3 regions of the Allobosea sp. RCC_152_1 genome follow, and region 3 is predicted to be linked to each of the others. Evidence: riboswitches for the same ligand, from Rfam matches in the RefSeq annotation. Region 3 holds a riboswitch; each other region holds the start of a gene.

Evidence for each region. A riboswitch is a leader RNA that binds a small molecule or an ion and turns the genes downstream of it on or off. The one in region 3 is predicted to bind cobalamin.
Region 1: another riboswitch for cobalamin. It lies ahead of AB6806_RS08815 (ABC transporter substrate-binding protein); the one in region 3 lies ahead of AB6806_RS15755 (CbtB domain-containing protein).
Region 2: another riboswitch for cobalamin. It lies ahead of AB6806_RS02220 (ribonucleoside-diphosphate reductase subunit alpha); the one in region 3 lies ahead of AB6806_RS15755 (CbtB domain-containing protein).

The regions. Positions count from the first base shown of each region.
Region 1 is NZ_JBFUPU010000002.1:516,189-523,546, forward strand. Features, by position in the region: gene AB6806_RS08800 (polysaccharide biosynthesis/export family protein) at 1-989, opposite strand, end outside; gene AB6806_RS08805 (Wzz/FepE/Etk N-terminal domain-containing protein) at 1,007-2,575, opposite strand; gene AB6806_RS08810 (DUF3102 domain-containing protein) at 2,705-3,421, opposite strand; cobalamin riboswitch at 4,001-4,210, shown strand; gene AB6806_RS08815 (ABC transporter substrate-binding protein) at 4,423-5,460, shown strand; gene AB6806_RS08820 (FecCD family ABC transporter permease) at 5,457-6,500, shown strand; gene AB6806_RS08825 (ABC transporter ATP-binding protein) at 6,511-7,293, shown strand.
Region 2 is NZ_JBFUPU010000001.1:462,728-470,085, reverse strand. Features, by position in the region: gene AB6806_RS02225 (ribonucleotide-diphosphate reductase subunit beta) at 1-540, opposite strand, end outside; gene AB6806_RS02220 (ribonucleoside-diphosphate reductase subunit alpha) at 629-3,544, opposite strand; cobalamin riboswitch at 3,657-3,858, opposite strand; gene AB6806_RS02215 (cold-shock protein) at 4,397-4,606, shown strand; gene rpsU (30S ribosomal protein S21) at 4,746-5,012, shown strand; gene AB6806_RS02205 (hypothetical protein) at 5,207-5,476, shown strand; gene AB6806_RS02200 (sarcosine oxidase subunit gamma) at 5,512-6,129, opposite strand; gene AB6806_RS02195 (sarcosine oxidase subunit alpha family protein) at 6,122-7,358, opposite strand, start outside.
Region 3 is NZ_JBFUPU010000004.1:220,197-227,554, reverse strand. Features, by position in the region: gene cobW (cobalamin biosynthesis protein CobW) at 1-93, opposite strand, end outside; gene AB6806_RS15765 (DUF1636 family protein) at 98-487, opposite strand; gene AB6806_RS15760 (CbtA family protein) at 529-1,272, opposite strand; gene AB6806_RS15755 (CbtB domain-containing protein) at 1,285-1,461, opposite strand; cobalamin riboswitch at 1,499-1,684, opposite strand; gene cobU (bifunctional adenosylcobinamide kinase/adenosylcobinamide-phosphate guanylyltransferase) at 1,864-2,385, shown strand; gene cobO (cob(I)yrinic acid a,c-diamide adenosyltransferase) at 2,399-3,007, shown strand; gene AB6806_RS15740 (TetR/AcrR family transcriptional regulator) at 3,304-3,924, shown strand; gene AB6806_RS15735 (acyl-CoA dehydrogenase family protein) at 3,921-5,576, shown strand; gene cbiB (adenosylcobinamide-phosphate synthase CbiB) at 5,581-6,558, opposite strand; gene cobD (threonine-phosphate decarboxylase CobD) at 6,557-7,358, shown strand, end outside.

The DNA of each region.
Region 1 (7,358 bases), on a different contig from region 3:
TTCTGCACCTCGGCGGTCAGGGACGCGTTGCGCTCGCTCTTCAGGTCGAAGATCCTCTGGTCGGCCTGCGTGATGTTCTGGCGCGACCGCAGGATCAGCGTCTGGAAGCCCTGCTCGTTCATTTCGAGCTGCGCCTGCATGCGTTCGAGGTTCGCCAGGCGGCTGATCGTCGTCAGGCCACGCTTGACCAGGTCCCGAACCTCCTTGAGCTCCTTCTCGACGCTCGCGACCTGGACCTTGTTGGCCTCGATCTGGCGCTTGATCGCCTCGATCTCGCGCTCATACAGGGCCCGGTTCTGCTCCAGGCTGTCGATCTGGGTCTTCAGGGAGTCGACATGGATGTTCAGGAGCGAACGCTCCTCGTCGATCAGTTGCCTCACCCCGCCATCGCTCTGCGACCGGGCGAGAAGCTCGGGCGGAAACTGGATGTCGCTCCTCATCACCAGCTCGGAGTTCAGGCGGGCCCGGCGCGCCGTCAGCTCGTAATACCGCCTGACGAGATTCCGCATATCGCCGGTGATGTTGATGCTGTCGCGGTCGAGCCGCATCAGGCCGGGGTCACTGAACCGCAGCCACCCGCCGGCCAGGCTGACGACTTGCAGAACGGTCATGCCCGGGCGGAACTGATACTCGCCGGGCTTCTGCACGTCGCCCAGCACATAGACCGGCCGGGTCTCGAGGACCTCGACCGAGGCGCCGGGCTTGTCGGAAATGCCGGAGCGCACAAAGCGCTCGGCAATCTGGCCCGCGATTTCCTTGGTCGAAAGGCCGTTGACGGGAATATCCCCGATCGGCGCGATGGAGATCGTTCCATTCGCGCGGACTTTGTATTCACCGCTCAGCTCAGGATACTGAAAGATCTTGATCTTGAGCTTGTCATCGGCCCGAACGACGTAGTCGGACGTCGCGCGCACAGTGTTGCCGTTGAGCGTGAACAGGACCAGTGAAACTGTCCCGACGACATTTACCCATGAACGGCTTCGCTTCATCGTAGCACCTCTCCGCTTCATGACGATCCGGCAACCGGCTCGATAGGCATCGCAGGCCCGAACAGGCCTCGTCCGGCGGCCATCAACCCTTCCGCCTCCCAGAGCTTGTCCCCGAAACGGCCGATCATCCGGTCATCGACCATGTTCAAAACCGCTCCGATGAAATCCGACGGCGCCGCGCCGGAGACCGTGAAGGCGCGCTCGATCCGCTCCATCTCGGCGCCGCCCCATTTCATCACCAGCAGGATTCCGTCGATGTTCTGCGCGGCCATGCGAAACTCGGGACCGCGTTCGAGGGCCGGCAGGCAGACGACGATCAGGTCGTAGGCTGCCAGCGATGTCTGATCGCAATGCATCCACCAGTTGGCGACGCCCTCGCCGGTGCCGGGAGGAGGCGTGATGAGAAGATCGGGTCCGTCGCCGCCATTGTTCCAGAGGCTGCCGCCGAGCGGCTGCGGCTGCGTCCCCGAGAATGCCGGCGCGGAGGACATCTCCCTCGCGGACGATCGCGACGTCTCGCTGCCGCCGGCCTCCACGAGCAGAACCTTCCTCTGGCTGCGCGCGGCCATCTGGGCGAGGTGCCGCGCCACGGTCGTCGCGCCATCTCCTGCGATCGAGGAGGCGACGCCGACGGTGCGTGCCTTGGCCGCCTCGATCGCGACCGTCGCCCGCAGAAGCGTTTGCGCCAGCAAGGCTTCAGGCAGGCGATCCTGGCCGGCACGCTGCCGAGCCTGGCTCGAAATCGCGGGCTTGCCGCTTTTGAACAAGGGGATCGCGCCGATGCACTCCAGGCCGAAACGCTGAATCTGCGCGGCACTGCGGATCGTCTTGTCCCGGAAGTCGAGAAACAGCGCCAGCGCCGCCCCGATCACCAATCCGGCCATGACCGTAGCCATGATGATCAGGATCTTCCGCGGTCCGTTGGGCTTGTCCGGAGCGAGCGCCGGCGTCATCACATAGACGCTGGGTCCCAAGCCCTGCAGCCGCTCGCGCAGCAATGGCGAGCGCTCGCCATCCTGCTCCGCGTTGAGACGCGCCTGGAGCATGACCTGGCTGATGCCATTGGCGATGAGCGCGGACTTCTCCGGATCGGAGGTCGTGACGTCGACGAGGATCGTGTGACTGGTTCCGACCCGCTTGACCGCGATGCTCCTGGCGAGGGACTCGATGGCGGCTTCCTGCTTCGCGCGGCTCTCGTCGGAGGTCGCTGGCGACGTGCCGGAAAGCCACCGGGCGAGCCCCTGAAACGCCGTCGCCGCGGGAACGAACTCGGAATCCTCGGTAAGGTCCAGCGACCCTACGACCTTGGCCAGGGTACCGCGCGAGCGGATGACCTCGCTCTCGTTCTCGACCTGCGTGAGATCGGCGCGCCCGAGGGAAATGACGAGGTCGGGGCCGGGCTGAACTTCCTTCACATAGACCAGGAGCTGCGTCGACGCCGTATAGCTCGCTGGCCTCAGCACCGTGTAGAGCAGGCCAAGCATCGCCGCGAGACCGACACATGCGGCAATGAGCTTCCAGCGGCGGCGTAGGCTGAGAAGGCCGAATGTTGTGGAGGGCTGGCGCTCGTCAATATAGACCGACATTGGGCTTCCGATCTGTATCCACCGACCATTTGATGTCTTTGCAGGAACTCCGTTCCCTCAAAGACGGCGTTCGCAAGTCACACAACGCGAATACGCGGACTGTAAGTCACGATAAAACTTCGATATTTTTCACTGCAGCTTTGCGGGAACGAATTCGCACGATTGATTCGTCGCTGTACTGGGCAAAGCCAATTCCAGATGCTCGGCGTCCACAACACGCGCCGCTCTCATCCAGACAAAGGCTCTGTTCCAGACCTCCCAGCTCATCTCCTCCATGATGAGCCCGTAATCCTCCGGGCTGAGCCGCCGCAAAATCAGCTCAGCCACCCTGCGGGCCCGGTCCGCGCCCGGGTCGTTTCGCCTCCCTTCGGCGGGCCCGTTAAGCTCGCGCGCGGGAAGAAACGACGAGGAGAATCCTTCCTGCGCCGGACGCTGCACCGCCTCCATCCTGGTCTTGCGCGTATCCACGACCTGCGAATGCAGCTCGCTGCGGGACACACGCTCACCGTTCTCGAGTCGCTGCAGGATGGTGGTGCGAACCGCCGGCGGGGTCGTCTTGGCGAGATAGACACGAAGCGTCGATGGAACCATCAGCGCGACGAGCTTCGCATTCGCATCGGAATCGGCGCCGCGCGCCAGCTTCATCAGGTCCTGCGCGGTCCTGATCTTGAACTCGCACGCCTTTTCGACCCATTTGACGAAGACCCCGTGGGGCAGCCGCTCCTTGACGCGAAGGAGCTCGCGGCCGATTTCCACAGCATGTTCGGTCGCAGCCCGACGCAGGAGCTTGATCCTTTGCGCGGCATCCTGCAATTCTGTCGCGGAGAACTGTGCATTCGGCAACACGGCTATACCCTCACTCAACCCACAGTACTATTCAGCTTACGCTTGGTGCACTGCACCGTGAAGCGAGCAAAGGGGTTCCCGTCGGCGCAAAGGGAGTAGCTCCTTGAGGCGACACGCGATGCGTTCACGACGCCGGCGCGGCGACAGAGATCAAATAAAAATCTGATTTATATCAGTTACTTACCATATTTAAGGAGAATTGGAGCTACCCCCGTTCCGCTCTACGGGAAGTGAAATGAGCCTCGCTTTTCGGAAGCTCCCGCCTGATGGCAGCTCGGCCTCCCTTCAGAAACATTACCTTACGTAAGTATCAAGACGGGATGCCGCGCGGCAGAAATCGCCGCAAGCGAGATCTTGGCTGCCGGAAGGTCACGCCCGCAGTGAACCGATCTCCTGGCAGGGCGAACCAGAAACCCGGGCAGCAACATGGCCAGTGACGCTGCGTCGAGCGGAGAAAGCCCGGACATCACACCGGTCTGCGAAGCCGCCGCGCCTGGGCCCCAGATCTACAGTGCCGGCGGCATATCGACGTCGATCATGATGGTCCCGAACCGAGCTTGACGGTGCGGCACGACCTTATAGGTTGGACGTGATCGAGGTTCTCCAGATTCAGCCTGGAGCTAAGAGGGAATTCGGTGAGGCGCGTTGCGCCAAAGCCGAGGCTGCCCCCGCAACTGTAAGCGGCGAGCTCTCCGTCCATCGTCCACTGGCGCGTGCCGCGCCGGGAAGGCCGGGCGGAACCGGCGTCGACCCGCGAGCCAGGAGACCTGCCCCGGTCATCGAAGACGTCTTTCGGACGGGGTGTTCCGGAGGTGTGTGTCGGTGATGGCCATGCGGCCGTCATCCGTCCGCATCCTGCGCAGCTCCCGCATCCGTCATCTCGGGGAGCGATGAAGTCCATGTTCATGAAGACCGCCGGCCGCGCTGTCGCGGGGAGCTTGACGGCTGCGCGCCGCTCGCCCTATCAGAAATGTAACAACGTTTCATATAAGGCTTCCTCTGTGCCGATTGCGCGCCCTCTCGTCCGCCTGCTTCAATGGCCCGTCCTGGCATTCCTCGGCAGCCTGGCCGCGGGCGCGGCCGTCGCAGCGCCGACCCAGTATCCGCTGACGCTGGAGAACTGCCGCGAGACGATCACCTTCAACGCCGCGCCCAAACGCGTCGTCTCGATCGGCCAGACGCAGACCGAGATCCTCTATGCGCTCGGCCTCGGCGACCGCGTCGTCGGCACCGCCGTCTGGTTCTCGCCCATCGCCAAGCCCTATGAGGCGATCAATGCCAAGGTGAAGCGCCTCGCCGACAACGACCCGAGCTTCGAGGCGGTTCTCGCGCAGGAGCCGGACCTCGTTACCGCGATGTTCGAATGGCATGTCGGCCCCAACGGCATCGTCGGCAAGCGCGATCAGTTCGCCAAGGTCAAGGTGCCCACCTATGTCTCGCCGACCGATTGCGTCGGCAAGGACAATTCCGGCGGCGGCGACGGTGTGCGCACCCAGATGTTCACGATGGAGCTGGTCTATCGCAACATCCGCGAATTCGGGCAGATCTTCGACGTGTCCGACCGCGCCGAGACGCTCGTCGCCGAGCTCAAGGCGCGCGAGGAGAAGGCGGTCCAGGCGGTGGCGGATGCAAAGGTCAAGGACGTGCCGGTCGTCGTCTGGTTCTCCAGCAAGGACATCAAGGGCGACGGCTTCATGGCCGGCAGGAACGGCGTGCCCGCCTACATCCTGTCGAAGCTCGGGGCGCGCAATATCATCACGACCAATGAGGAATGGCCGTTGGTCGGCTGGGAGAGCATCGCTGCCGCCAATCCCGCGGTCATCGTCACGGTGAAGATGGATCGCCGCCGCTTTCCGGCCGATGATATCGAGAAGAAGCTCGATTTCCTGAAAACCGACCCCGTCGCCAGCAAGCTCGACGCGGTGAAGAACAATCGCATCGTCATCATGGATGTCGGAGCGACCCGCGCCGGGCTCGATACGGTGGACGGCATCGAGACGCTCGCCAAGGCGATCGCCGGCTTCGGTCTGACTCCTTGAGCCACGCAGCCCACGGCCCGAACTGGCCGGCGCGGATCGCCGTCGCGCTGGTTTCGCTGCTGGCGCTCACCTTCGCGGTGGCGCTGGCGGTGACGATCGGCGAGATGCGCATCCCGTTGGAGACGGCGTTGAAGGCGCTCGGCAACGGGCTGTTCGATCTCGATTGGCCTGTCAGCGCGATCCAGCAGGGCGTGATCTTCGACTATCGCCTCAGCCGGGCGCTGATGGCGGGGTTGTGCGGCGGCGCGCTCGCTCTCTCAGGCGCAATCCTGCAGGCGCTGCTGCGCAATCCCCTGGCGGAGCCTTACGTTCTCGGCATCTCGGCGGGAGCCTCGACCGGCGCCGTCGCGGTGCTGATCCTCGGCGTCAGCATCGGCGGCACGGCGCTGACGGTCTCGGCCGGCGCCTTCATCGGCTCCTGCGCCGCGCTCGCGGTGGTCGCGCTCCTGGCGACCGGAGCGGGCGGGGCGAGCGATCGCGTCATCCTCGCCGGTGTCGCCACCTCGCAGCTCTTCAACGCGGCGACCGCCACGATCGTGACGACGCTCGCCAGCGCCGAGCAGGCGCGGGGCGTGATGTTCTGGCTCCTTGGGAATTTCGGCGGCGTCCGCTGGCCGGACCTCTGGATTGCGGCGCCGGTCGCCTTCATCGGCTTCGGCATCTGCATGCTGCACGCCAAGGCGCTCGACGCCTTCGCTTTCGGCGTCGACGCGGCCGCCTCGCTCGGCGTCGCGGTCACGCGGGTGAAAATCGTGCTCTTCGCCACGACCGCGGTGATGACCGCCGTGATGGTCTCGATCGTCGGAACGGTGGGCTTCGTTGGGCTGATCATTCCCCATGCCGCCCGTTTCCTCGTCGGTTCCGGCCATGCCCGGCTTTTGCCCGCCTGCCTCGTCATCGGTGCGATCTTCATGATCCTCGCCGACATCCTGTCGCGCGTGCTGATCCCGCAGCAGATCCTGCCGATCGGCGTGGTCACCGCGCTGTTCGGCGCGCCGGTCTTCGCCTTGATCCTCTATCGCGCCAGGAAACCCAAATGATGGGGCCGACATGACGCTCGCGATGCGGGAGGTGCGCTGGGGCACGGCCGGCCGGATGATCATCGACGGGGTGACGCTGCAGGCGGCGCCCGGCCGGGTGCTCGGCCTGATCGGTCCGAACGGCTCGGGCAAATCGAGCCTTCTCAGGCTGCTTTGCCGGTTGCGCAATGTCGCGAGCGGCGTCGTCATGCTCGATGGGCGTGACATCGCCGGCGTGGCGCGGCGCGATCTCGCGCGCCGCCTCGCCTTCGTGGAGCAGCAGGCGACGACCGAGATCCAGCTCTCCGTCTGCGACGTCGTCCGCCTCGGCCGCACGCCGCATCGCGCCGCGCTGGCATCCTGGAGCACGGCGGACGAGGCAGCGGTGAACGAAGCGCTGGCGCGGGTCGGGCTCGCGGAGCGGCACGACCAGTCCTGGCATACGCTGTCGGGCGGCGAGCGCCAGCGGGCCCATATCGCCCGGGCGCTGGCGCAGGAACCGAGCGAGCTGATCCTCGACGAGCCGACCAACCATCTCGACATCCAGCACCAGCTCGCGATCCTCAACCTCATCCGCCGCCTCGGCATCACCTGCATCATGGCGCTGCACGATCTCAACCTCGCAGCGATGTTCTGCGACGAGATCGCACTGCTGCATGAAGGGCGGCTGGAAGCGGCGGGTTCGCCGGATGAGGTCCTGACGAGCGAAACGATCCAACGCATCTTCGGCGTCGCGGTCGCGATCCGTCCCGGGGCGTCCGGGCGGCGTCACATCGAATACCTGATCGAGGCCGAGGGAAGAGAGCGGTCTTAATCGTTCCCGGCGCCCTGCGAGAGCAGGCCGCAACGCCATGTCGTTCGCGGGATCGAACGCGATCG
Region 2 (7,358 bases), on a different contig from region 3:
GTCGGTGATCGAGGGCACTTCGCGGTACATGTTGAACAACTCGCCCTCGTCAAGGCCGAGGCTCTCGACGATGTACTGGAATGTATGGGTGTGGATCGCCTCCTCGAAGGCCTGCCGCAGCAGATACTGCCGGCATTCCGGGTTGGTCAGGTGTCGGTAGATCGCCAGCACGATGTTGTTGGCGACGAGAGATTCGGACGCCGCGAAGAAGCCGAGATTGCGCTTGAGCATGCGCCGCTCGTCCTCGCTGAGGCCGTCCTTCGACTTCCACAGGGCGATGTCGGCCTGCATCGAGACCTCGGTCGGCATCCAGTGGTTGTTGCAGCCGGAGAGGTACTTTTCCCAGGCCCATTTGTATTTGAGCGGCAGAAGCTGGTTCACGTCGGCGCGCGCATTGATCATGCGCTTCTCGTCGACGGTGACGCGCCCGCCATTGCGGTCGATCGCGCCGAGGCCGGTGGCGTCGGCGGCGGGAGGAGGATTGGTCAGGATGGCGGGGTTGGCCGGGGGCGCCGGCTTGGTGTCGGACCAGTCGAGCATGGGGATATTCCGTTCTTGATCTGAGGGCGCGGGCGCCGGGGGCCACCCGGGGCGCTGTCATCGCGAAGAGTTCGAGCCGAAGCAGCCGTTACTGGCAGGCTTCGCAGGTGGGATCGTCGAGCGAGCAAGCGTTGGGCACGGCCATGCCATTCTCCAGCGGGATATCGACGATGATCGGCGCGGCGGCCTTGGCCGCGACCGGCACGGTGGCCGAGACCGCATTGAGCTTGCCGTCCGTGCCCTTCAGCGTCGATTTCTCGACATGGGTCGCCGAAAGCGCGCGCAGGTAATAGGTCGTCTTCAGGCCGAGCCTCCACGCCAGGCGATAGGCCTCGTCGAGCTTTCGGCCGGACGGCTGCGCCATGTAGAGGTTCAGCGACTGGCCCTGATCGATCCATTTCTGCCGGCGCGCCGCCGCCCTGATCAGCCATTCCGTCGGAATCTCGAAGGAGGTGGCATAGAGCGCCTTGAGATCGGCCGGGACGCGATCGATCCCACTGACCTTGCCGTCGTAGTATTTGAGATCCGAGACCATCACCTCGTCCCAGAGCCCCCTCGCCTTCAGGTCATGAACGAGCCCGGCATTCACCACGGTGAAGTCGCCCGACATGTTCGCCTTAACGTAGAGCTGGCTGTAGCTCGGCTCGATCGACTGCGAGACGCCGACGATGTTGGAGATCGTCGCGGTCGGCGCGATCGCCATGGTGTTGGAGTTGCGCATGCCGGTCGTGACGACCCGCTCGCGCAGGCCCTCCCAGTCCAGCGTCGAGGAGCGGTCGAGTTCGACATCGCCGTCGCGGGCGTCCGAGAGGATGTCGAGCGAGTCGATCGGCAGGATGCCCTTCGACCAGAGCGAACCCTCGAAGCTCGGATAGCGCCCGCGCTCGGCGGCGAGATCGACCGAGGCCTGGATCGCATGGAAGCTGATCACTTCCATCGACGTATCGGCGAAGGCGACGGCGCCTTCCGAGGCCGCCGGCAGACGCAGTGTCTGGAGCGCGTCCTGGAAACCCATCAGCCCCAAGCCCACCGGGCGATGGCGCAGGTTCGAGCGGCGTGCCTCGGGGATCGTGTAGAAATTGATGTCGACGACGTTGTCGAGCATGCGCATCGCGGTGGTCACGGTGCGGGCCAGGCGAGCCTGATCGAGCCCATCGGGCGTCACATGCGCGGCGAGGTTCACCGAGCCGAGATTGCAGACCGCGACCTCGTCGGCCGAGGTGTTGAGCGTGATCTCGGTGCAGAGGTTCGAGGAATGCACCACGCCGGCATGCTGCTGCGGCGAGCGCAGATTGCAGGCATCCTTGAAGGTCATCCAGGGATGGCCGGTCTCGAACAGCATGGTCAGCATGCGCCGCCAGAGGTCGAGCGCCTTCACCCGTTTGAAGACCTTGATCTGGCCAGCGGCTGCCTTCGCCTCATAAGCCTCGTAGGCCGTCTTGAATGGCTTGCCATAGAGGTCGTGCAGGTCCGGCACCTCATCGGGCGAGAACAGCGTCCAGTCGGCGCCGGCCTCGACGCGCTGCATGAACAGGTCGGGAATCCAGTTCGCCGTGTTCATGTCATGGGTGCGGCGGCGGTCGTCGCCGGTGTTCTTCCGGAGATCGAGGAACTCCTCGATATCGACATGCCAGGTCTCGAGATAGGCGCAGACCGCGCCCTTGCGCTTGCCGCCCTGATTGACGGCGATGGCCGTATCGTTCGCGACCTTCAGGAACGGCACCACGCCCTGGCTCTCGCCATTGGTGCCCTTGATATGGGCGCCGAGACCGCGCACCGGCGTCCAGTCATTGCCGAGGCCGCCCGAGTACTTGGCGAGCAGCGCATTGTCCTTCACCGCCTTGAAGATACCGTCGAGATCGTCAGCGACGGTGGTCAGGAAGCAGGAGGAGAGCTGCGGGCGCAGCGTCCCGGAATTGAACAGCGTGGGGGTCGAGGCCATGAAATCGAAGGATGAGAGCAGATCGTAGAATTCGATCGCCCTGCCCTCGCGATCGATCTCGCGGATGGCGAGACCCATGGCGACACGCATGAAGAAGGCCTGCGGCAGCTCGAAGCGGTTGCCCCGGACATGCAGGAAATAGCGGTCGTAAAGCGTCTGGAAGCCGAGATAGTCGAATTGCAGATCGCGCTCGGGCTTGAGTGCAGCGGCGATGCGGGCGATGTCGAAGCGGCCGAGCTCGGGGTCGATCAGCTCGTTCGCGATGCCGGTCTTGAGATAGGCATGGAAGTAGTCGGCATAAAGCACTGACATCTCTTCCTGCGTCGCCTGCTCGGCGCGGCCATGGACGAAGCTCAGTGCCTCGCGACGGAGCTTGTCCAGCAGCAGGCGCGCGGAGACCTTCGCATAGTTCGGCTCGCTCTCGATCAGCGTGCGGGCGGCAAGGATCGGCGCCAGCGCCAATTCGTCGAGCAAGATGCCGTCATAGAGGTTGCGGCGCGCCTCGGTGAGGACCGGCTCGGCCGAGACGCCGTCGAGATCGGCACAAGCCTCGCGAACCACCTTGTCGAGGCGGCCGGCGTCGAGCGGGATAAGCGTCCCGTCGGCGAGCTTCATGTGCAGCAAGGGAGCTGCGGAGGCGACAGGCTTCGTCTCGGCAACCGCCCTCGCCCGCTCGCGCGCCCGCTCCTCGCGATAGAGCACATAGGCACGGGCGACCTTGTGGTGTTCGCCGCGCATCAGGGCGAGCTCGACCTGGTCCTGCACATCCTCGATATGGAAAGTGCGGCCGGTCGCGGCCCGGCGGGTCAGCCCCGCGACGACCTGCTCGGTCATCTCCGCGACGGCTTCGTGGATGCGGCGCGAAGCGGCGGCGTTCGATCCTTCGACGGCGAGGAACGCCTTGGTCAGCGCCACGGTGATCTTCGAGGGATCGAACGGCGTCACCGCGCCGTTGCGGCGAATGATCTGGTAGCCGGGCTCGCTCGCAGCGAGCTTCGACAGTGTCGGCTCTGCGGCTGACGGAGCGGCGGCAGGCCGCTCGGCTTCAATGGAAAGAGACATCGGCATCAACCCCAAATGTTGGGGGCAAAGGCCAGAGCGGTTGCGTCGAGAAGGCGCGCGGCACCACAAGGCCGCGACCTGCCAAGCGCACCACCGGGACACCCCGCCCGAGGACGTATACGAGGTCGCGGCAGGTCTCCTGGCTCACGGGTCAGCGCTCTCGTCCCGTCTTCCCAAGGCCTTGCAGCCTCAGTGACTTAATCCTGGACGTGAACTCGCCGCTTACAGTTGCGGGGGCAGCGCCGGTCTCTCACCGGCTTCCCTCTTAGCTCTCGATCTTGCGATTCGAGAGACCATCGACCACCAGATCTAGTAGCTAAGGGGCATCGCCTGTCAACAGGTCGTGATGCCGCCGTCCGGCGCCTGTGAAGATCGGGGATCACCGCGCGGCCTCCGGCCTATCCTGTTCGTGCTGTTCGGCAATGACGTCGGCTCTGCCTTCGCTTCGGCGAAACCGCGTCGAGCGATGCTTTACGCCTCAAGCGCTAGCGCCCCTTCGCCGCCCGCCATGATCGACGCACGCCCCGTTCCCGAGCTTCGCGCAATTCGCGACCGCCACGAGCTGTCTGCGATGGCTGCCGAGCCGCCCCAGCATATCGCGATGGCGCGTCTCAGGCCGGGTCACACGGTTGCTGTCGGTCGATTTGGCGCCCGGCTGATTTTCCGAAAATATTGCGAGATAAAACCTTCCATTTGACAATGTGTCTTATAAGTACCATGATAGAAACATCGATCTAGGCCGAACGAATTGGCCCCGCGCTTTCATCGCGCACTGCTGACGAACTTCCTGCTCAAATCGAAAAATGCGCTGCACCCGCGGCGCATGAACAATAGCCTTTACAGGAGGTCAGCATGGCCAGTGGCACAGTTAAGTGGTTCAACACCGACAAGGGTTTTGGTTTCATCCAGCCGGAAGACGGCGGCCAGGACGCCTTCGTCCATATCAGCGCCGTGGAGCGTGCCGGTCTGCGCACGCTGAAGGAAGGCCAGAAGGTCTCCTATGAGCTGGTGCAGGACAAGCGCTCCGGCAAGGTGTCTGCGGACAACCTGCAGGCCGAGTGAGCTAGACGCCATCCGGCGCGTCAATCGAGATCAGCGGCGACCGCGGATGTACCGGCGCCCGTTCGATTGAGCGGCGGATAGCCACGGAGGGGTCGGGATCAACCCGGCCCTTTTTGTTTGCATCAGAAGGGAAATTCGAATGCAGGTTCTCGTTCGCGACAACAACGTCGACCAGGCGCTTCGCGTCCTCAAGAAGAAGATGCAGCGTGAAGGCGTGTTTCGCGAGATGAAGGCGCGTCGCGCCTACGAGAAGCCGTCCGAGCGGCGAACCCGCGAGAAGGCCGAAGCCATCCGCCGCGCCCGCAAGGCAGCACGCAAGCAGGCTCAGCGCGAAGGATTGCTGCCGATGCCGAAGCGCGTGGAACGGCCGGCACGGCCCGGCCAGGCCCCCGCGCAGGCACGATAGGCGAGGATTTGGGCCTGGGCTTCAATCCGCAGGATTTCGCCGAGGGCCGGGCCTGCTCGCCAGGCCGAACCGGCGAGGATCGAAGCCGAGCCCCACGCAAGGTTCTGCCCGAAGCCGTTCGATCCATGCAGGAGCGTGCTGCCGGAAAACGCCGCTGACGCCCTGGCGTCCTGCGTTCGAGAAGGAGTTTGCCGATGTCGAGCAACAGAATTCCGCCGGAAGAGGCGCAATTGCGGGCCCAGAGCAGAGCGACGCTCGCAGCGCAACGCCGCGCCGAGGCCGAAACGGCCCTGGAAGCGTTGCGGGTGGAGCAGATCGCCGTCCGCGAACGCACCGCAAAACTGCGGGCCTTGCGGCTCGCCAAGGAAGCCGCCGACGCCGAGGCCGCCGCGGCGGTGCCGCCAGCCAAGACGCGAGCCAAGCCCGCCAAGACCGTTGTTCGGCGGAGAACCGCTTCTTCCTGATCTCCAACCGGAGGATGGCGCGCGAGGCGTTGCCGTCAGTCTTGGTCAGCAACCCGGCAGCCGAACTCGGCCGCCGCTGCGGCAAACCAGGACCAGAAGCTTCCTGCCATGCTGCGTGCGACCATGATCTCGAAGACGGGTCCGTCCGGCCCGTCGGCGAGCCGCCATAGCTGCACGCCGAGATAGGCCACGCTTGTCACGGCGGTCTCGCCGACGCCAAAGGCCGAAGGATGCAGGTCGAGCATCACGCCCTTTGCCAGCAGATCGCGGGTCCTGGGACCCTGAAGCCGGAAGGCGGCGCGCGCATCGCTCTGATCGCTGACAGCGGCATGGGTCGCGAATTCATCGAGCAATGGCTGGAAGCCGTCGCGCGAAGCCGCGCGCAGCAGCCATTGGTCCGGCCCCGCCCAGATCGCGTCATGGACCCCGCCCGATACGATCCTCGGCATCTCCGGCAGCGCGATGCCGAGCCGGCCTTTGACGGCCCGCGACAGGGCCATCGCCGCACCCGGTTCAGCGATCAGGGTCGCCAGGCCGAAACCATCCAGCAGCGTCGCAACGACGCCGGTCTCGCCCTTCGCGCCGAAGGAGCCGGGTTGCGCGATGCCCGCCCAGGCGCTGCGCGGGCGCCATGAGGTCGCGATCTCAGCCATGGAGGCGGTTTCCTTCCGGATCGACGAAGACGGGCGAGCAGATCTCGACGACGATGTCGCCGTTTCGGACGGGATCATAGGCGCGCACGCGCTCGCCGATGCGACCGGCGCCGTTCCGGATCAGGCCGAGGCCGATCCAGTGGTTGAGATGCGGCGAATGGGCGACCGAGGTCATGTAGCCCTCGTCGTTCTCCATCACCGCCGCCTTGCCGATGCCGATGAAGTGGGCGCCGGCCCGCAGGCGCTGGGAGGGATCGACCGGCTTGAAGCCGACGAAGGACGGCCGGTCCCGCTCGATCAGGGCCGGCCTGCCCGCCATCAGGCGGCCGATATAGTCCTTCTTCGAAGACATCATCTTGCCGAGGCCGAGATCGCGCGCCGTGGTCTGGCCGTTGAGCTCGTTGCCGGCGACATGGCCCTTCTCGATGCGCATCACCCCGAGCGCCTCGGTGCCATAGGGCGTGATGCCGAAGGGCTGGCCGGCCTGCATCAGGGCGCGCATCATCGCATCGCCATAGGCGGCCGGAACCGCCAGTTCATAGGCCAATTCGCCCGAGAAGGAGATCCGGAACAGCCGCGCCGGAATGCCGCCGCCGACCGTCACGGTGCGCGCCGCGAGATAGGGGAAGGCCTCGTTCGAGAGGTCGTGCTCGTGATCGACGACGCCGCGTAGGGTTTCGCGCGCCTTGGGCCCGGCGATGGAAGCTTGTGCCCATTGCTCGGAGACCGAGACCATGCGGACATCGAGTTCCGGCCACAGCACCTGATGGCAGAACTCCAGATGCTGCATCACCTTGCCGGCATTGGCCGTCGTGGTCGTCATCAGGAAATGGTGCTCGCCCAGACGCGAGGTGGTGCCGTCATCCATGACGAAGCCGTCCTCGCGCAGCATCAGGCCGTAGCGCGCCTTGCCGACCGGCAGGGCCTTCCAGCCATTGATGTAGACGCGCTCCAGGAACTCGGCGGCCTCCGCCCCCTGGATGTCGATCTTGCCGAGCGTCGAGACGTCGCAGAGGCCGACGCTCGCGCGCACGGCCTTGACCTCGCGATCGACCGTCGCCTGCCAGTCGTTTTCGCCGGGGCGCGGATAGTACTGCGCCCGCAGCCATGGGCCGGCCTCGACGAAGACGGCGCCCTGCTCCCGCGACCAGTCATGGGTCGGTGCCAGCCGCACCGGCCTGAATTCCTTGCCGCGATGATGGCCCGCGAGCGCGCCGATCGCGACCGGC
Region 3 (7,358 bases):
GTGGCGCACCAGCGTCGTCTTACCGGCGCCGAGGAAGCCGGTGATGATCGTGCAGGGTGTCTTGCCGAGATTGGCGGTCTGCGGAGCGTTCATGATGTCATCCTTGCTGGCGCGCCGGCAAAGGCGGCACGCGCGCGACCACGCCCTTGCGGAAGGACTGCGGTCGTTCTTTCCAGGGAACGATGCCGTTGGCGCTGGCGGCATAGGCCTCCGCCGCGCCGACGATCTCGTCGAGATGGGTGTCGGTGTCGAGATCGCCGATCAGATAGGTCCATTTCCCGTCGGCGCTGAGCGCGATGGTGCAGGGCCGCTTGCAGACGGCGAGGCATTCGACGGGCAGCACGGGGATCGTGCTGCCCTTGGCTGCGAGCTGCGCGGCGAGGCGTTCGGCCAGCGCCAGCCCCGGCTGGTCGTAACCATCGGGGAGGTCGGCGCGGGCCCGGCGGCAGGCCGTGCAGACATGGATGGTGAGGTCGCCCTCGGACATCTGGTTTGCCTTTCGCGCGGCGCCCGAAGGCGCCGCTATCCTCAGGCCGCAGCCGCGCGGCGGCTCATCCAGGGCCAGAGCGTCCCGACCATGAAGGCGGTGACCAGCCAGAGCGCGGCCTGGATGCCGAGCGACAACGAGGTGAAATGCGCCGCGAGCTCGGCCGGCACCTTGCTCTCCGGCGTCGGCGCATGCGGAGCCCCGACGAGATGCGGCAGCAGGATCACGACGACGGCCAGGAGCTTGAGCCAGGGCGCCTCGTAGCGCAGGAACAGGAACAGCCCGATCGCGGTGGCGATGGTGGTCGCGAGCCACCAGAGCTGGCGCGCCTGCAGGGCGGCCGAGGCGGCTCCCGGCAGTTCCGGCGCGAGCCCCATTCCCGGCGCGAGGCCGAAGGCGAGGAAGCCGCAGGCACCCCAGATCAGCGCGCGGCGCGGGTCGATGCTGTCGCCGGCTGCGATCATGCCGGCCAGCAGCAGCGCCGCGAAGCCGATCGCGGTTCCGATGGTGGCGGCGCTGGTGAAGAGCATGCGCTGAGTGCCGTCCTGCGGCTTCCATTCGTCATGCTCCGCCCCTTCGGCGTGATCGGCGCCGCCATGGACGAGGATGATGCGGGCTTCGCCCTGCGCGAAGGCGAGATGCGCTCTCGCTCCGTCGCGCATGGCGTTTTCATAGGTTTCCGCCTTGAGGATCAGCGGGGTGGTGGTGACATGCTGAAGGGCGGCGATGATTAGCCCAGCCAGGAGCCCGGCCAGGATGCTGACCGTGAGAACACGCGTGACCATGATGGCTTTCCCTCAGTGGCAGGGAAAGGCGAGGCCGTGGCGGGTGTCGTGCGCGGCGTTGTGGACATTCGTCGAGGCCGCGAAACCGGTCGTATAGACCAATGCGATTCCGACGATGAGGGCGGCGGCGACTGCCTTCGCCCGCTCCGAGACGCTGATCTGCGAGGTGGAAACCGAAACGGTATTCATGACTGTTCTCCGTAGCCGCCCCGCCGGCAGCCGGTTGGATCGTTGCGGGTCGACGGCAGGTCTCCTGGCTCGCGGATTTGGCGCCCTTGTGCCGCCTTCCCGGAGCGTGCGCTCCAGTGGCCGATGGCGAAGGACATCCGCTTACAGTTGCGGGGGCAGCCGCGGTCTCGCACCGCGTTCCCTTTTCACCTCCTCGCGGAGGCACCGTCAGCGACGATCATTAGCCTTCGGCGGACTGCTGTGCAATGCAGGAACGGTCCGACACATACACGCTGTCATCCCGGCCGGAGCGCAGCGAAGAGCCGGGATCCATGCCTGAACCTTCTTCGGAAGCGCTCCGGCATGGATCCCGGGTCTCCCTTCGGTCGCCGGGGATGACGCCGAACGAACGCGAAGCCGCCGATGCAGCCCGCCGAAATCCCCCATCTCACCCTCGTCCTCGGCGGCGCCCGCTCCGGCAAGAGCCGCCATGCCGAGGCGCTGATCGAGGCCCAGCCGGCGCCCTGGACCTATATCGCCACCGCGCAGGCCTATGACGACGAGATGCGCGATCGGATCGCCGAGCATCGCGCCCGCCGGCCCGCCGGCTGGCAGACGGTCGATGCACCGCTCGATCTGGCCGAGGCCATCGCCGCCCAGCCGGCGGGCCGTCCGATCCTGGTCGACTGCCTGACGCTGTGGCTGACCAACCTCATCCTCGCCGAGCGTGACACGGCCGCCGCCCGCGAAGCCCTCATCGCCGCCTGCGAGCGCGCCTCCGCCCCGCTCGTGCTGGTCGGCAACGAGGTCGGCCTCGGCATCGTGCCGGAGAACGCGCTCGCCCGCCGCTTCCGCGACGAGGCCGGACGGCTGCATCAGGCGCTTGCGGCGCGCGCAGCCAGCGTGGTCTTCATGGTCGCCGGATTGCCGATGCGCGTGAAATGATGCGGATGAAAAGATGACCGACAGCGAAGACGCCGCCCGCCACAAGGCGAAGATGGAGAAGCGCAAGGCGGTGCAGGACGCCGAGGTCGCTTCCAAGACGCAGGAAAAAGGACTGCTCATCGTCAATACCGGCCCCGGCAAGGGCAAGTCCACGGCGGCCTTCGGCCTGATCTTGCGGGCGCTCGGCCATGGCTGGCACATCGGCGTGGTGCAGTTCATCAAGGGCGCCTGGTCGACCGGCGAGCGCCGGGCGCTCGAAGCCTTCGGCGATCAAGTGAGCTGGCACAGCATGGGCGAGGGCTTCACCTGGGAGACGCAGGACAAAGCCCGCGACATCGCCGCCGCCGAGCGCGCCTTCGCCAAGGTCAGGGAGTTGATGGCCGATCCCGAGATCAGATTGCTGGTGCTCGACGAGCTCAACATCGCCCTGCGTTACGACTATCTGCCGCTCGCCGAGGTGGTCGAGGTGCTCCGCGCCCGCCGCCCCGACCTCCACATCGTCGTCACCGGCCGCAACGCCAAGCCAGAGCTGATCGAGGCGGCCGACCTCGTCACCGAGATGACGCTGGTGAAGCACCACTTCGCCGCCGGGGTGAAGGCGCAGGAAGGCATCGAGTTCTAAGGTTGCCTCGCAGGTTGGCACGGGAAGCCGGAAGCGTCGTCTTTCTGGGACGTGACTTCGGAGGTCCCGGTCGAGGCGCGAGGATCCCTCTCCTGGAAGGAGAGGGCAGGGCGAGGTGTGGGTGGTCGGACCAGTTCCGTGAGGGCTCCCGGCGGGTCGGGTTCAAGCCGACGTTTTCGCTCGGAACACCTTACCCCTACTCCTCTCCTTTCCAGGAGAGGAGTTCCCGAGCCCCTTGACGAGGGCGGCATTCGCTCTCAAATTGAATCTGAATTCAAGTTCAATTCGGAGCCCGCATGGCCGACGGAACGCCAAAGCAACCGCGCAAGGCCGGGAAGCGGGAGGCGATCCTCTCTGCCGCGCGCGGGATCGTCTCCGAAATCGGCTTCCACGAGACCTCGATCGCCGCGGTGGCCTCCGCCAGCGGCGTCTCGACCGGCAGCGTCTATTCCTATTTCTCCTCCAAGGCCGAGCTGATGGCCGAGATCGTCGCTATCGTCTCGACGCGCGAGCTCGCCGTGCTGCGCGAGATCGCCGCGAGCGATGCTCCCGTCACCGAGCGCCTGACCGCCGCGGTCGAGGCTTTCGCCCGGCGCGCCTTCGCCAATCGCCGCCTAGCCTGGTCGATGATCGCCGAGCCTGCCGACCCGGCGGTCGACGCGACACGGCTTGACTATCGCCGCGAGATCGCCGGCATTTTTCGCGCGCTCGTCGTCGAAGGCGGGAGACAGGGCGTCTTCCGTACCGTCGATTCGGATGCCGCCGCCGCGATGATCGTCGGCGGCTTCATGGAGGCGCTGATCGGCCCGCTCTCGCCGGAACGCTCGATCAGCCCCGAGCGTGGCCGCGAGATTGCGGCTGCGCTCGCCGATCTCTCCCTCGCCGCGCTGATCTCCCGTGAAGGACAGGCCGCATGACCACGCTCGATGCTTACGGCTACGACACCCATGAGGTGCTGAACCAGGCACCCGCGCTGGCGGATTATGACGCCTATGCCGCCGACCCGGCGCTTGGGCGCATTCTCGATGCCTTCGGCGCGGGCTGGTTCCGCGAGCAGGCGGGCGTGGTCGGTGGCCATGTCGGGTCGCAAGCGGTGCAGGACCTGGCGCGGCAGGCCAATCGCAGCCTGCCGGAATTGCGCACGCATGATCGCTGGGGCCGCCGCGTGGATCAGATCGAGTTCCATCCGGCCTGGCACGAATTGATGGGGCTCGCCATGCGCGACGAGTTCCATTCCTTGTGCTGGACCAAGCCGCGCCAAGGCGCGCAGGTGGCGCGTGCCGCCGTCTCCTATCTCTGGAACCAGGGCGAGAACGGCATCTGCTGCCCGCTCGGCATGACCTATTCGGCGATTCCCGTGCTGCGGCGCGATTCCGCGCGCTGGGCCGAGTTCGGCCAGCTGGTCACCTCGTCGGAGTACGACCCGCGCCCCCTGCCGGCCACGCAGAAGCGCGGCGGCACGGTCGGCATGGCGATGACCGAGAAGCAGGGCGGCTCGGATCTCCGCCAGACCCAGACGGTCGCGACGCGCAATGCCGATGGAACGTATTCCCTCACCGGCCATAAATGGTTCTTCTCCGTCCCGCATTCCGACGTGTTCCTGACGCTCGCGCGGACGGAGGAGGGGGTCTCCTGCTTCGTCGTGCCGGGCTGGCTGCCGGATGGCTCGCGCAACCGGCTGCAGATCCAGCGGCTCAAGGACAAGTGCGGCAACAAGTCGAATGCCTCCTCCGAGGTCGAATTCCGCGGCGTCCTCGCCCACCTCATCGGGGAGCCCGGTCACGGCATCCGCGCCGGGCTGGAGATGAACCACTATACCCGCCTCGATTTCGCCGTCGGCTCGGCCGGGTTGATGCGCCATGCGGTGGCGCAAGCCGCGCATCACACGGCCCATCGCCGCGCCTTCCAGAAGGCACTGATCCACCAGCCGATCATGGCGAATGTGATCGCCGATCTCGCTCTGGAGGCCGAGGCCTCCGCCTGGCTCGCCTTCCGCTTCGTCCATGCGCTCGATCGCGAAGGCGAGAGCGAGGCCGAGAAGCTGCTCGGCCGCATCGGCGCGCCGATCGCGAAATACTGGAATTGCAGGCGCGTCACGCCGGTCGTCGCCGAGGCGCTGGAATGCCATGGCGGCAACGGCTTCATCGAGGACCATCTGATGGCGCGGCTCTATCGCGAGGCGCCGCTCAACGGCATCTGGGAAGGCACGGGCAATGTCGTCTGCCTCGACGTGCTCCGCTCGATCCGCCGCTATCCCGATTGCGTGCCGGCCCTGCTCGACGAATTGCGCGCCGCCCGCGGCAACGATCCGCGCTACGACGCCTTCCTCGCCGAGCTTGAGACCGATCTCGTCGACGTGCTCAGGCACGAGCATCTGGCGCGACGCTTCGTCGAGCGGATGGCGCTGGCCCTGTCGGCCTCGCTCTTGATCCGCCACGCGCCGCACGGGGTCGCCGACGCCTTCGTCGCCTCGCGGCTGGCCGGCGGCTGGTCGGGACATTTCGGCTCGCTGCCGCAGGGCGTCGATCTGCAGGCGATCGCGGGGAGAGCCGTGCCCGTTCCCAACTAGGCGGTCACAGGATGGCTGTTGCCGCGAGCAGCGCTGCAAGCACCCAGAGCAGGCCGCAGGAGCGCCGATAGAGTGTAAGCGCTCGCCTGATATCGGCCGCATTCGCTTCGGCCCGGCCATCGCCCATCCAGTGATCCTCGACGCGGGTCTCGCCATAGACGCGCGGCCCGGCGAGGCGCAGGCCCAGCGCTCCCGCCATGGCCGCCTCCGGCCAGCCGGCATTGGGCGAGCGGTGCTTGCCCGCGTCGCGCCGCACGGCCCCCCAGGCATTGCGGGCATCGGCTGTCCGGTCGAGAGCGGTGGAGGCGACCAGCAGCAGCGCCGTCAGCCGCGAAGCGGGCAGGTTGACGAGATCGTCGAGCCGGGCTGCCGCCCAGCCGAAGGCGAGATGGCGCGGCGTGCGATGGCCGATCATCGAATCGGCGGTGTTGATCGCCTTGTAGGCGGCGATGCCCGGCAATCCGCCCGCGCCGAGCCAGAAAGCCGGCGCGACGATGCCGTCGGAAAAATTCTCGGCGAGGCTCTCGATGGCGGCGCGCGACACGCCTGCCTCGTCCAGCGTCTGCGGATTGCGCCCGACGATCATCGCGACGGCTCGACGGCCGCCGTCCAGCCCCTCGCGCTCCAGCCCTTCGGCAACACGAGCGACATGTTCGTGGAGGCTGCGCTGGGCGATGAGCGTCGAGGCGAGGAGCGCGAGCGGGATCAGGCCGAGCAGTCCGAAGGAGAGGCACAGGCGCTGGGCCAGTGCGGACAAGGCGATGATGACGGCGAGCAGCAGGGCCAGCGCCAGCGCGCCCATGGCCTTGCGTGTGACGAAGGAGGCGGCCTCGCGGTTCAGCACTCGATCAAGCATGCCGATCCATCGTCCGATCCAGGTGACGGGATGGCCGATTGCGGCATAGAAGCGCGAGGGATAGCCGAAGGCCGCCTCGATCGCGAGGGCAAGCACGAGCAGCGGCAGGCTGGCGGAGAGGTTCATGCGGAGCGCGGGCGCGATTGGGGCTGGAGACTTGGCTGAGGACGGCATCTGGCATGGCGGTGATCTCGCCACGGCTCGCGCGCTCTTTCCGGATGCGCCCGGGCCCTGGATCGATCTCTCCACCGGGATCAATCCGATCCCCTATCCGCTTCCGGAGCTGCCGTTAAGCCTGTGGACGCGCCTGCCGGGCGCCGATGACGAGGCCGCGCTCCTCGCTGCGGCCCGCGCCGCCTATCGGGTGCCGGGCGATGCCGGTATCGTCGCCGCGCCCGGCACGCAGATCCTGATCGAATTGCTGCCCCGTCTGGCGCCGGCGGGTCCAGTCGCCATCCTCGGTCCGACCTATGCCGAGCATGCCCATGCCTGGCGCAAGGCAGGCTATGTCGTCACCGAAGCGGCAAGGCCCGAAGAGGCGGCGGCGACCCTCGTCGTGGTCAATCCCAACAACCCTGACGGGCGGCTGCTCTCGCGGGCGGAAATCGCGGAGCTTGCGGCGCGCTGCGCTGCCCGCGGCGGCCTGCTCGTCGTCGACGAAGCCTTCGCCGATTTCACGCCGGAGACCAGCATCCTGCCGGATCTGCCGGCCGGTGTGGTGGTGCTGCGCTCCTTCGGCAAGACCTATGGCTTGGCCGGTCTGCGCCTCGGCTTCGCCATTGGTGCGCCCGATCTGATGGCACGGCTCGCGGCGGCGCTCGGACCCTGGTCGGTCGCCGGCCCGGCTCTGCATCTCGGCGCGCGGGCCTTGGCGGATGCCGCCTGGCTCGCCGATGCCGGTGAAGCGCGGGCGCGGGATGCTGCGC